2 linked regions of the Magnetospirillum sp. XM-1 genome follow. The protein of the gene in region 1 binds, or shares a complex with, the protein of each later gene. Links are inferred from orthologs where the notes say so. Each region holds a gene or a part of one and is shown in the gene's direction. Other genes may lie near its edges. The genes, in order: smc and XM1_RS15135.

Region 1 (8,394 bases):
CGGGCGCTCGGGCCTAGCCGTCTTGGCCGGCAGGGTCTCGGCGATGCCCAACCCTTGGGCGCGGCAGGCGGACCGCCAGGGGCAAAGGCCGCAGGCCGGGCTTTTCGGCGTGCAGATGGTGGCGCCCAGGTCCATCACCGCCTGGGCGTAATCGCCCGGACGAAACTCTGGCGTCAGCGAGGCCGCCAGCTCCTTGAGGCGCGGCTTGGAGGCCGGTAGCGGCTCGGAAACGGCGAACATCCGCGCCATCACCCGTTCTACGTTGCCGTCCACCACCACCGCCCGCTTGCCGAAGGCGATGGCGGCGATGGCTGCTGCGGTGTACTCGCCGATTCCCGGCAGCTGGCGCAGGGATTCCTCGTCGTCGGGAAAGCGCCCGCCCCGCCATTCCGCCACCCGCTTGGCGCAGGCGTGCAGGTTGCGCGCCCTTGCGTAATAGCCCAGGCCCGCCCAGGCGGCCATCACGTCGTCCACCGGCGCGGCGGCCAGATCCTCGACGCGGGGCCAGCGGCGGGTGAAATCCCGGAAATAGGGAATCACCGCCGCCACGGTGGTCTGCTGCAGCATCACCTCGGACAGCCAGACGTGATAGGGGTCGGCGGCCGCCCCGGGAGCGTAGCGCCACGGCAGGGCGCGGCGGTCGCGGTCGTACCAGGAAAGCAGGATCGGGGCGAGGTCGGCATCGAGCATGCCCCGACCATAGTGCAAATTCCCGCCCTCGGGTATGCTGAGGCCATGGCCGATGCAAAGACCAAGACATCCGACGAGCGCCGCACCCATGGATTGGTGTCCATCGCCGTGCCCAGCGACCGGGTCACGCGGCCCGTCTTCGGCCGGCACGGCTTCGCCGGCGGCACCCTGGTGGTGGACTGGCCGGCCATCGTGGGCAGCGCCGTGGCCAGCCACACCCTGCCGCTGGGCATCAAGTTCCCGCCGAAGGAGCGCACCGAGGGCACCTTGACGGTCAAGGTGGATTCAGGCGCCTTCGCGCTCGAGATGCAGCACCTGGAACCGCTGATCCTGGAGCGCATCAACGGCTATTTCGGCTGGAAGGCGGTGGCGCGCCTGAAACTGCGCCAGGGCCCCCTGCCCGAATCCGGCAAGCCGCCGGCCGCCAGGCCCGCCGCCCCCTCCTCGCCGCCGCCCGCGCTGGACCGGCTGGCCCAGGTGGAGGACCCGGAATTGCGCGACGTGCTGGAGCGCCTGGGCCGCCGGCTGGCCCAAGGATAGGGCTAACCAAATGCTAACCCCATCCCATATACTGTTCCACAACACCGAGTGCCGCACGAAGGTGGCCGGATGAATGCGTTTCAGGATCTCGCCGAGATGACCCGCGACTACGGGCTGATCCGCTATTTCATCATGGTCACCATGGTCGTTGCGGTGCTGGTGGTGATCCTGTTCATGTGGGGCCACGTTCCCGAGGGCGCGGAAGAAGCGCCCCAGCCCGCCGCGCCGCCGGCATCCACCGCCGCCCCGACGTCCTATTGAGTCCCTACGCCTTGTGCGCGGGCGCCTCACCTCCTAATATCCCGCCCGGATTTCCGTTTCCCGGAGGGACCTCAAGGTGAAGCCGTTCATTCGTCTGCTCGGCGCCGTCGCGGCGCTGTTCCTGGTGAGCCAGACCGCCGCCGCCGCCGATCTCAGCTATCCCATCGACCAGGTCCTGGGCAAGCCCGACGCGCCGCTCACGGTGATCGAGTACGCCTCGACCACCTGCCCGCACTGCGCCACCTTCCACAAGACCACGCTGCCCAAGTTCAAGAGCGAGTGGATCGAGACCGGCAAGGCCAAGCTGATCTACCGCGACTTCCCCACCGGCCCGCGCGGCCTGTCGGTGGGCGCGTCCATGATCGCCCATTGCGCCGGCCCCGACCGCTATTTCGGCCTGCTGGCCCTGATCATGGAGCAGCAGGACAAGTGGATGCAGTCCCAGAACCCGCTGGTCGAGCTGAAGAAGCTGGCCAAGCTGGCGGGCATGGGCGAGGACAAGGTGGACGACTGCCTGAAGCGCCAGGACCTGGCCAACGCCATCAACGAGCGCGCCAAGGACGGCAACGAGAAGCTGGGCGTGGAAAGCACGCCTTCGCTGATCATCAACGGCAAGGTCGTCCCCGGCGCCATCCCCTACGACCAGCTGGACAAGGCGCTGAAGGCCGCGTCCAAGTAATAACCTCAAGGGTCCAACCCTGGTGATCCAGTTCACCAAGCTGCGTCTGTCGGGCTTCAAGTCCTTCGTCGATCCGGCGGAGCTCCTGATCGAGCCCGGCATGACCGGCGTGGTCGGCCCCAACGGCTGCGGCAAATCCAACCTCATCGAGGCGCTGCGCTGGGTCATGGGCGAGACCTCGGCCCGCCAGATGCGCGGCGGCGAGATGGACGACGTCATCTTCGGCGGCACATCGGGACGCCCCGCCCGCAACGTCGCCGAGGTGATGCTGGGCCTCGACAACACGGCGCGCACCGCGCCGCCCCAGTTCGACCGCGACGAGATCGAGGTCATGCGCCGCATCGAGCGGGGCAACGGCTCGAACTACCGCATCAACGGCGCCGATACGCGGGCCCGCGACGTCCAATTGCTGTTCGCCGACGCCGCCACGGGGGCGCGCTCGAGCGGTCTGGTCAGCCAGGGCCGCGTCGGCGCCCTGATCAACGCCAAGCCCGCCGACCGCCGCTCGCTGCTGGAAGAGGCGGCGGGCATCTCGGGCCTTTACTCCCGCCGGCACGAGGCCGAGCTGCGGCTGAAAAACGCCGAGCTCAACCTGTCGCGCCTGGACGACGTGCTCAACACCCTGGACGAGCAGTTGAAGTCGCTGCAAAAGCAGGCGCGGCAGGCCAACCGCTACCGCACGCTGTCGGAGCAGATCCGCCGCATCGAGGCCCAGGTGCTGTATCTCGGCTGGCTGGAGGCCCTGGTCGCCGTCGACGCGGCCCGCTCCGCCTTCCGCGAAGCCGAGATGAAGGTGGAGGAAGCCACCGGCCACGCCGCGAACGCCTCGGCCCAGCAGGCGGAGACCGCCGCCGGCCTGCCCGATCTGCGCCGCGCCGAGGCCGATTCCGCCAGCACCCTGCAGAAGGTGATGGCCGAGCGCGAGCAGTTGGAGGCCGAGGAAGGCCGCCTCGCCGAGCTGCGCCGCGACCTGGAGCGCCGGCTGGAGCAGGCCGGGGCCGATTTGCAGCGCGAGCATGCCCGCGCCGCCGACAGCGCCCAAGCCCTGGCCCGGCTGGAGGAGGAACGCGCCCTGCTGGCCGAGGCCGGCGAGGGCGAGGCCGAAGCCAAGCTGCGCGCCGAGGAAGCCGTCGATCTGGCCGCCGAGGCGGTGGTGGTGGTGGAACAGGAACTCTCCGCCCTGATGGAGGAGGTGGCCGCCGCCGACGCCGAGCGCGCGGCCGCACTGCGCCGCCTGTCGGAATGCGAGACCCGCCTTGCCCGCCTCGCCGAGCGTCTGGCCCAGGCCGAGCGCCAGAAGGCCGAGGTGGAGGGCGAGAGCATCGACCGCTCGGACCTCACCGCGCTGGAGATGGAGCTGGAGGAGACCCTGGAATTCCTGGAGGAATCCCGGGAACAGGCCGAAACCGCCGACCGCCGGCGGGTGGAGGCCCTGGCGGCGCGCGAATCCGCCCGCGATTCCTTCCAGGCCGCCAGCGCCGCCAAGTCCCGCCTCGCCGCCGAGGCCGATGGCCTGCGCCAGGTGCTGGCGCAAGGCAAGGCCGGCGACCATCGCCCGGTGCTGGACGACATTTCAGCCCGCACCGGCTTCGAGCCCGCTTTGGCCGCCGCCCTGGGCGAGGATCTTTCCGCCCCCATCGACGCCTCGGCGCCGCTCCACTGGGAAGATTTGGGGCCGCTGGACCATCCCCCCGTTTTGCCCGATGGCGCCGAGCCCCTGTCCCGCTTCGTCGCCGCTCCGCCACAACTGGCGCGCCGCCTCTCCCAGGTGGGCGTGGTCAAGGACATGGCTTTGGGCGAAGCCTTGCGCCCCCGGCTGGCGGTGGGCCAGCGTCTGGTGACGCCCGAGGGCGATCTGTGGCGCTGGGACGGCTATGTGGCCCGCTCGGGCGCGCCGTCGCCCATGGCCCTTCGCCTCGCCCAGCGCAACCGGCTGCGCGAGCTGGACGCGGCGCTCGACGACGCGTCCATCGGGGTGGAGGAGGCCGAGGAGAAGGTCGAGGCCGCCACCCGCGAAGTGGACACTGCCGCCGAGGCCGAGCGCCGCGCCAAGGACTCCGTCAAACAGGCAGAATCCGAGGCCGCCAAGGCCCGCGACTCCCATGCCAAGCTGTCCCAACGCTTCGCCGCCTTCGAGACCCGTCTGGCCGCCGCCACCCAGGCCTGGGAGGATTCCCGCGCCGACCATGTCCAGGCGGCCGAGGAACTGGCCGAGGCCCGCGAGGCGGTGGCCGCCTTCCCCGAATCCAGCGACGGCCGCGACAAGGTCAACATGTTGCGCGCCACCCTGGCCGAGCGCCGTTCCGTGCTGGTGGAGGCCCGCTCCGCCCTGGACGGCGTGGCCCGCGAAGGGGCCGAGCGCCGCCGCCGCCTGGATGCGCTGGACGGCGACGCCAAATCCTGGCGGGCCCGCGCCGAAGCCGCCAAGGCCCATGTGGAGGAACTGGCCGAACGGCGCGAGGAGATCGCGCTGGAGATCGAGCGCCTCGCCAGCCTGCCCGACACCATCGCCCGGCGCCGCGAGGAGCTGTTCGAGCGCCTGGAAGCGGCGGAAGCGGCGCGCAAGGCCGCCGCCGACGCACTGGTCTCGGCCGAGCAGCGTCTGGCCGAGGCCGACCGCCGCATGCGCGAGGCCGAGGCCCTGCTGGCCAACGCCCGCGAGGAGCGCATCCGGCGCGAGGCCGCCGTCTCCGCCGCCGACCAGGCCTGCCGCGCCGTGGCGGTGCGCATCGGCGAGCGCCTGGACATGACGCCCGAGCAATTGCGCGAGGTGGCCGGTCTGGTGGAGGAGGAGCGCCCCGACCCCGAGGAGCTGCAACGCAAGCTGGATCGCCTGCAACGCGAGCGCGACAACATGGGCCCGGTCAACCTGCGTGCCGAGCAGGAGGTCGAAGAGCTGGAGGCCCGCATCGCCGGCATGGTGGCGGAAAAGGACGACCTGCTGGCCGCCATCGCCAAGCTGCGCCACGCCATCGGCGATTTGAACCGCGAGGGGCGCGAACGCCTGCTGGCCAGCTTCCAGGCGGTGGACCAGCATTTCCGCGACCTGTTCGTCAAACTGTTCGGCGGCGGCCGCGCCCATCTGGCGCTCACCGAATCCGCCGATCCGCTGGAAGCCGGCCTGGAGATCATGGCCAGCCCGCCGGGCAAACGGCTGCAACAGCTGTCATTGCTGTCGGGCGGCGAACAGGCGCTGACCGCGCTGGCCCTGCTGTTCGCGGTGTTCATGACCAACCCGGCGCCCATCTGCGTGCTCGACGAGGTGGACGCGCCCTTGGACGACGCCAATGTCGACCGCTTCTGCTCGCTGGTGGAAGGCATCGCGCGCGCCACCAAGACCCGCTTCCTGATCGTCACCCACCACCGCATGACCATGGCCCGCATGGACCGCCTCTACGGCGTCACCATGGCCGAACGCGGCGTCTCCCAGCTGGTCTCGGTCGATCTCGCCCAGGCCGAGTTGCTCAGAGACAAGGTGACTCCCGCCTGACGCCACCCCCTCGGGTGGGAAGAATCTTTTCGCATCGCAGCAACTCCGCCGCCGCGACCCGTCAAATCCCCTGATTTCACAATGCAAATCAGCATATTGGCCCGGCCGGTTTGAGTCCTTGACACGGGTGGGTCCAGACCTTATGGTGCCCGCGCTTTTGGCACCAAGGGGCCAGAAGGGGGAATTTCGAGGACCGACCTATGGCTGACCGCGAGACTCCCCCGTCTTTCGATGACCTCGACGCCCGTCTGCGCGCTGCGCGCGCCAGGGAGGAAGAGGACTCGGGTCGCGGACCGGAACGGCGTGGAAAGCCGACCGGAATGGGTCTGGGGATGCGCATCGGCGTCGAATTGGTGACGAGCGTGCTGGTGGGGACCGGCATCGGTTGGGCGTTGGACGCCTGGCTGAAGACCGCCCCCTGGCTGATGGTGGTTTTCCTGCTCCTGGGCGGAGCGGCCGGCGTCATGAACGTGTACCGCCTTATGCGCGGCATGGACGAGACGGTGGGCCTGGGCCGGGCGCAACGGAGAGCCGAAGGTGCCGGAGAGGATCCGGCGAAGGACCATTAAGAGAGGCAAAGCGGTGGCTAATCCGATCGAGCAGTTCAAGATCCAGCCGTTGGTTCCGCTCAAGGTAGGGAGCGTGGACATCTCGTTCACCAATTCCTCTGCCATGATGGTGCTGTCCATCTGCCTGATCACCCTGTTCCTGACCCTGTCGGTCCGGTCCCGCGCCCTGGTGCCCGGCCGCTGGCAGTCCATGGCCGAGGTGTTCTACGAATTCATCGCCGGAATGCTGCGCGACAACGTGGGCCAGGAAGGCCGGAAGTATTTCCCCTTCATCTTCTCGCTGTTCATGTTCGTGCTGTTCGGCAACCTGCTGGGCATGATGCCGATCCCGGTGATCGGCTTCACCTACACCAGCCACGTGATCGTCACCTTCGCCATGGCGCTGGTGGTGTTCGTCGGCGTCACCGCCATCGGCTTCGCCCGTCACGGCACCCATTACCTGCGGATGTTCTTCCCGCACGGCGCGCCCATCGCGACGGCGGTCATCCTGATCCCCATCGAGCTGATCTCGTACTTCTCGCGTCCCTTCAGCCTCGCCGTCCGTCTCTTCGCCAACATGACCGTGGGTCACATCATCCTCAAGGTCATGGGCGGTTTCGTGGTGTCGCTGGGCGCGTTCTACCTGATCCCGGGCGTTGTTCCCTTCGCCTTCCTGTCGGCCATCACGGTGCTGGAATTCGGTATCGCGCTGCTGCAGGCCTATGTGTTCACCATCCTCTCCTGCATCTACCTGCACGACGCCATCCACATGCACTAAGTGGCTGGCCGGGCGGTTCGCCGGCGAGGACGTTTCGAGTTTCAATCTGTTCCGTTTTGTCCTGAAGGAGTTGAGTAAATGGAAGCGAGCGCTGCTAAGTTCATCGGTGCCGGTCTGGCTGCCATCGGCATGATCGGTTCGGGTATCGGCGTGGGCAACATCTGGGCGAACCTGATCGCCACCGTTGGCCGCAACCCCTCCGCCAAGGCCAATGTCGAGCTGTACGGCTGGATCGGCTTCGCGGTGACCGAGGCGATCGCGCTGTTCGCCCTGGTCGTCGCTCTGATGGTCCTCTTCGCCTAATCGCGAAGAGTTATCCGACGGGACGGTAGAATCCGCGGCAAAGCGCTCTACGAAGCGCCTTGCCGCGGGTCAACCGCCGCTCCGTACAGTTTTTCGGGCCTTCCCCGTTTGGGAGCTTTGGGATGCCTCAATTCGATCCCACCTTCTTTGCGCCGCAGCTGTTCTGGCTGGCGCTCACCTTCGTCACTCTGTACTTCGTGATGTCGACGGTGGCCCTGCCCAAGATCGGCGCCGTTCTCGACGAGCGTCAGCGCAAGATCGACGACAACCTCGACAAGGCCGCTCAGCTGAAGGCCGAAGCCGAGGCCGCCGTGGCCGCCTATGAAAAGGCCCTGGCCGAATCCCGCGCCCACGCCCAGTCGGTGATCAAGGAAGCCTCGGACCGCCTGTCGGCCGAAGCCGAGACCCGCAACCGCGAGCTTGCCGCCCGTCTGGCCGATCAGGTCAAGGCCGGCGAGTCCCGCATCGCCGAAGCCAAGGACAAGGCCCTGGCCAACGTCCGTGACGTCGCCCTCGACGTCGCCGGCGCGACCATCGCCCGTCTGGTGGGCAGCCCTGCCGACACCGGCCGGCTCGAGGCCGCCGTCGCCAGCGCCCTCAAGGAGCACGGCAAATGATTTCCGTCGCTTACGCCGCCGACGCCGCCCACGCCGCCCATGGCGCCTTCTACCAGCAGGCCCACTTCTGGGTGGACCTGGCCTTCATCCTGGTGGTGGCCATGGCCTTCAAGCCGGTCAGCCGCGCCATCGCCGCCGCGCTGGACGCCCGCTCGGCCAAGATCAAGGCCCGCCTGGACGAGGCTCACAAGCTGCGCGAGGAGGCCCAGGAAATGCTGGCCACCTATCAGCGCAAGCAGCGTGACGCCATGAAGGAAGCCGAGGAGATCATCGCCCACGCCAAGGCCGAGGCCGAGCGCCTCGCCAAGCAGGCGGCCAAGGATCTCGAGGTCTCCATGAAGCGCCGCGAGCAGATGGCCATGGACCGCATCGCCCAGGCCGAGGCCCAGGCGCTGCGCGAAGTCCAGAACCTGGCCGTGGACGTCGCCATCGGCGCCGCCCAGAAGGTCATCGGCGACAGCCTGTCGGCCGCCCAGACCGGCGCCCTG
Region 2 (4,191 bases), 2.0 Mb from region 1 along the record:
TTTCCGCCCTTCCACGCCTATCGCCACGCGCCCTGGGCCATGACCGCCCATGTGGTCTACACCGCCCTTGACGCCGCCCATCCCGCCACCACCTCAAGAATGGTGATCGACAAGGTGATCCGTGGCGCCATCGGCTTCGACGGCCTGCTGATCTCCGACGATCTGTCCATGAAGGCGCTGGGCGGTACGTTCGAGGACCGCACCCGCGCCAGTCTGGAGGCGGGCTGCGACGTGGTGCTTCACTGCAACGGCGACATGGAAGAGATGACCGCCATCGCGTCCGAACTGCGCCCGTTGAGCGCGGCGGCCGAGGTGCGGGTGGCCCATGGCCTGGCGCAAAAGCGCAAGCGGGTTCCCTTCGACCGCAAGGCCGCCGAGGAGCGGGTCGCCTCGCTGCTTGGCCTGTCCCCATGATGGGCGATCTGGGTGGGCTGCTGTTCGGCATCACCATCTGGGCGATTCCGCTGATCTTCGCCGTGACCCTGCACGAGGCGGCGCACGGCTATGCCGCCAAGGCCTGCGGCGACGACACCGCCGACCGCCTGGGCCGCATCTCGCTCAACCCGCTGAAGCATATCGACCCGTTCGGCACCATCATCCTGCCCGGCATGCTGCTGGCCTTAGGCGGCGTGATGTTCGGCTGGGCCAAGCCGGTGCCGGTCAATTTCAACCGCCTGCGCAATCCCCGCCGCGACATGGTGATCGTCGCGGCGGCCGGACCGGCCATGAACCTGGCCCTGGCGGTGATCGCCGTGCTGGCGGTGCGTCTGGTGCCGGTGATGCCCGATCCGGTGCGCGGCTGGTACTTCCTCAATCTCGACAACGCCATCTATTTCAACCTGCTGCTGGCGGTGTTCAACATGATCCCCATTCCGCCGCTGGACGGCGGGCGGGTGGCGGTGGGTATCCTGCCGGCCCCGCTGGCCTGGCGGCTGGCGCGCCTGGAAAAGGCGGGAATGCTGATCCTGATCGCCGCCCTGTTCCTGTTCCCCATGCTGGGCAACCAGATCGGCATGGATTTGGACGTGTTCCGCTGGCTGGTCCAGGGTCCGGTGGACGCCATCGGCCGCTTCCTGGTGAGGGCCCTGGGGCCGTGAGTCGCGCGCCGAGCTTCGCCTTCGAGGAGGACCGGCCCGAGCGCGCCCCGGCCGAGCGGCTGCTGCTGGACCTCGACGGCTGGGAAGGCCCGCTGGACGTCCTGCTGCAGCTGGCCCGCGACCAGAAGGTAGACCTGGCCAAGATCTCCATCCTGAAGCTGGCCGACCAATACCTTGAATTCGTTCAGAAGGTCGGGCGCGAGCAGATCGACCTGGCCGCCGAATACCTGGTGATGGCCGCCTGGCTGGCCTATCTCAAGAGCCGCCTGCTGCTGCCCGAGCCGGAGCCCGAGCCGGGCGAGGAACTGAGCCCGGCCGAGATGGCCGCCGCGCTGGCCTTCCGCCTGCAACGCCTGGAAGCCATGCAGAAGGCGGGCGCATCGCTGTTCACCCGGCGCCTGCTGGGCCGCGACGTCTTCGCCCGCGGCGCGCCCGAGGACATCGAGGTGAAAAGCCGCTCCATCTTCGATCTCGACCTCTACGACCTGCTGAAAGCCTATGCCGACCATGTGGTGCGCAATTCGGTGCGCACCCTGACGGTGGAGGCCCCCGATCTGTGGTCGGTGGAGCACGCTTTGGCCCGCCTGGAAGCCATGCTGGGCATCGGCAGCCTGCCCGACTGGTCGGTGCTGATGGCCTATCTTCCCGCCATCGAGGGCGACGAACTGAAGATGAAGTCGGCGGTGGCCTCGACCTTCGTCGCCGCCCTGGAGCTGGCCAAGCAGGGCAAGCTGGTGCTGCGCCAGGACGGCGCCGCCTATTCGCCCATCTACATCCGCGCCGGGCAGGGCGAGGGGAGGGAGGAATGACCATCGACCCGCAACACCTGCGCATCGTCGAGGCGCTGATCTTCGCCTCGGCCGAGCCGGTCCCGGAACGGGCCATGGCCGAGCGCCTGCCGGACGGCGTCGACATTCCTCAACTACTGGCGGAGTTGGAAGCCCATTACGCCGCGCGCGGCTTCACCCTGGCGCGGCGGGGCGACGGCTGGGCCTTCCGTACCGCCGACGATCTGGCCGAATCCCTGAAGGTGGAGCGCACCCAGGAGCGCAAGCTGTCGCGCGCCGCGGTGGAAACCCTGGCGATCATCGCCTACCACCAGCCGGTGACCCGGGCCGAGATCGAGGAAATTCGCGGCGTGGCGCTATCCAAGGGCACCATCGACATCCTGTTCGCCGCCGGCTGGATCCGCCCCAAGGGCCGCCGCCGCACGCCCGGCCGCCCGCTGACCTGGGCCACCAGCGACGGCTTTCTCGACCATTTCGGCCTGGAATCGCTGTCCGACCTGCCGGGCGTCAAGGAGTTGGAGGCCGCCGGCCTGTTGGATGCCAGGGCCGCCGCCGGCGCCTATGGCAACCGGGCGGTGGAGGACTCGCGGCTGGTGGACACGGCGGAAGAGGACGAGACCCAGCTGGACCTGCTGGACGACGAGACGCTGTTGGGCATCGGAGAGTAATCCTTGGAAACGGGCCGCAAGATCGCGCTGATGATCATCGGCTGGGCCTTCGTCGGCCTAGGCATTGTCGGCGCCTTCCTGCCGGTGATGCCGACCACGCCGTTCATGCTGGTGGCGCTGTGGTGCTTCGCCAAGTCGTCGGACCGCTTCCACGCCTGGCTGTTCTATCACAAGGTGTTCGGCCCGCCCTTGCGCGACTGGGAGATCAACCGGGTGATTCCCCTTTACGCCAAGGTCATCGCGCTTTCCAGCATGGCGGTCAGCATCGTCTACGTGGTGGGGTTCACCCAGGCTCCCTGGTGGGCTATGGCGACCATGGGGGCCACCTGCACGGCGGGCGCGGTGTTCATCCTTTCCAAACCAAGCCGCAAGCCCCTTTAAGGAGCAAAGCCGCCATTGCGGTGTTGCTTTTCTTTTGCGATGATCCGCCGCCGGCCGGTTTGCACGGCAGTGACGTACGAGGAGTGTTGTGGCATGGGTAGCATGAGTATCGGTCATTGGCTCATCGTTCTGGTCATCGTGCTGCTGCTGTTCGGCGCCAACAAGATTCCGAAGCTGATGGGCGACATGGCCAAGGGCGTGAAGGCCTTCAAGCACGGCCTGAAGGACGAGGAGGAGGGCGCCGCCCAGGCCGCGCCTCAGCCGCAGCCCCAGGTGACGGAAGCCCAGGCCGCCAAGCCGGCCGCCGCCCCCGAATCCGCTCCCAAGCCCTAGTCCGGGACCCGCCGGATGTTCGACATCGGCTGGGACGAGATGGCGCTGATCGCCGTGGTCAGCCTGATCGTCATCGGACCCAAGGATCTGCCCGTGGTCCTGCGCCAGATGGGGCGCTGGACTCGCAAGGCCCGCGAGATGGCGGCCGAGTTCCACCGTGGCATGGACGACATGGTCCGCGAATCCGAACTGGACGAGCTGAAGAAGCAGGTGTCCAAGGTGTCGGATGTCAACCTGCTGCGCCAGGAAGTTGACAAGGCCATCGATCCCACCGGCGAGATGGCCAAGGCCATGGAGCTTCCCGCGCTCGACGCCAATTCCGCCGCCGAGGTGGCGCCGCCCATGCTGGCCTCGGTGACCGAGCCCGCCCCGCAAGAGATCAAGCCTGCCGAGGCGCCCGCCCGCCCGCCGGAACCCTAGAGGACGAATTTTGAGCCAGTCCCACGACGACAAGACCATGCCGTTGCTCGAGCACCTGATCGAGCTGCGCCGGCGGCTGATCTGGTCGGCCATCGCCTTCATCGTGGCGTTCGGGATCTGCTACTACTTCTCCAACGACATCTACGAGTTCCTGCTGGAGCCCTATTCCAAGGCGGCCCTGGCCAAGGGCGGCAACCGCCGCCTGATCTACACCGCGCCCACCGAGGCGTTCTTCACCTTCATGAAGGTGTCGGCCTTCGCCGGCGCCGCGCTGTGCTTTCCCGTCTGGGCGGGGCAGTTGTGGGCCTTCGTGGCGCCGGGCTTGTACAAGCACGAGAAGCAGGCCTTCCTGCCCTTCCTGGCGGCGACCCCCATCCTGTTCGCGCTGGGCGCCGCCATGGTCTATTACCTGGTGCTGCCCAACCTCTACACCTATCTGCTCGGCTTCGAGAACCTGATCGGCGGGCCCAGCACGCTGCCCATCCAGATGGAAGCCAAGGTCAA

Evidence for each region.
Region 2: the proteins of smc (region 1) and XM1_RS15135 are in contact, whole or in part, in a crystal structure (PDB 3ZGX), measured with the Bacillus subtilis proteins. The link is inferred for Magnetospirillum sp. XM-1 from one-to-one orthologs.

Annotation. Positions count from the first base shown.
Region 1 is NZ_LN997848.1:1,295,100-1,303,493, reverse strand. Bases 1,803-5,860 are described here. They hold smc (chromosome segregation protein SMC), read left to right. Parts: upstream 1,803-2,192; coding sequence 2,193-5,660; downstream 5,661-5,860. Other genes in these bases: XM1_RS06205 (DsbA family protein), read left to right, coding at 1,803-2,170. Also shown: mutY (A/G-specific adenine glycosylase), read right to left, coding at 1-690; XM1_RS06215 (DUF721 domain-containing protein), read left to right, coding at 736-1,230; XM1_RS06210 (hypothetical protein), read left to right, coding at 1,300-1,491; more of XM1_RS06205, read left to right, coding at 1,568-1,802; XM1_RS06195 (AtpZ/AtpI family protein), read left to right, coding at 5,861-6,229; XM1_RS06190 (F0F1 ATP synthase subunit A), read left to right, coding at 6,243-6,986; XM1_RS06185 (F0F1 ATP synthase subunit C), read left to right, coding at 7,065-7,289; XM1_RS06180 (ATP synthase subunit B), read left to right, coding at 7,412-7,906; XM1_RS06175 (ATP synthase subunit B), read left to right, coding at 7,903-8,394. UniProt on the Bacillus subtilis protein: Required for chromosome condensation and partitioning.
Region 2 is NZ_LN997848.1:3,265,645-3,269,835, reverse strand. The notes cover bases 1-2,999. They hold XM1_RS15135 (ScpA family protein), read left to right. Parts: upstream 1-1,093; coding sequence 1,094-1,906; downstream 1,907-2,999. Other genes in these bases: XM1_RS15125 (YbaN family protein), read left to right, coding at 2,557-2,934; scpB (SMC-Scp complex subunit ScpB), read left to right, coding at 1,903-2,553; XM1_RS15140 (site-2 protease family protein), read left to right, coding at 411-1,097; nagZ (beta-N-acetylhexosaminidase), read left to right, coding at 1-414. Outside these bases: XM1_RS15120 (twin-arginine translocase TatA/TatE family subunit), read left to right, coding at 3,028-3,267; Sec-independent protein translocase protein TatB, read left to right, coding at 3,283-3,687; twin-arginine translocase subunit TatC, read left to right, coding at 3,698-4,191. UniProt on the Bacillus subtilis protein: Participates in chromosomal partition during cell division. May act via the formation of a condensin-like complex containing Smc and ScpB that pull DNA away from mid-cell into both cell halves.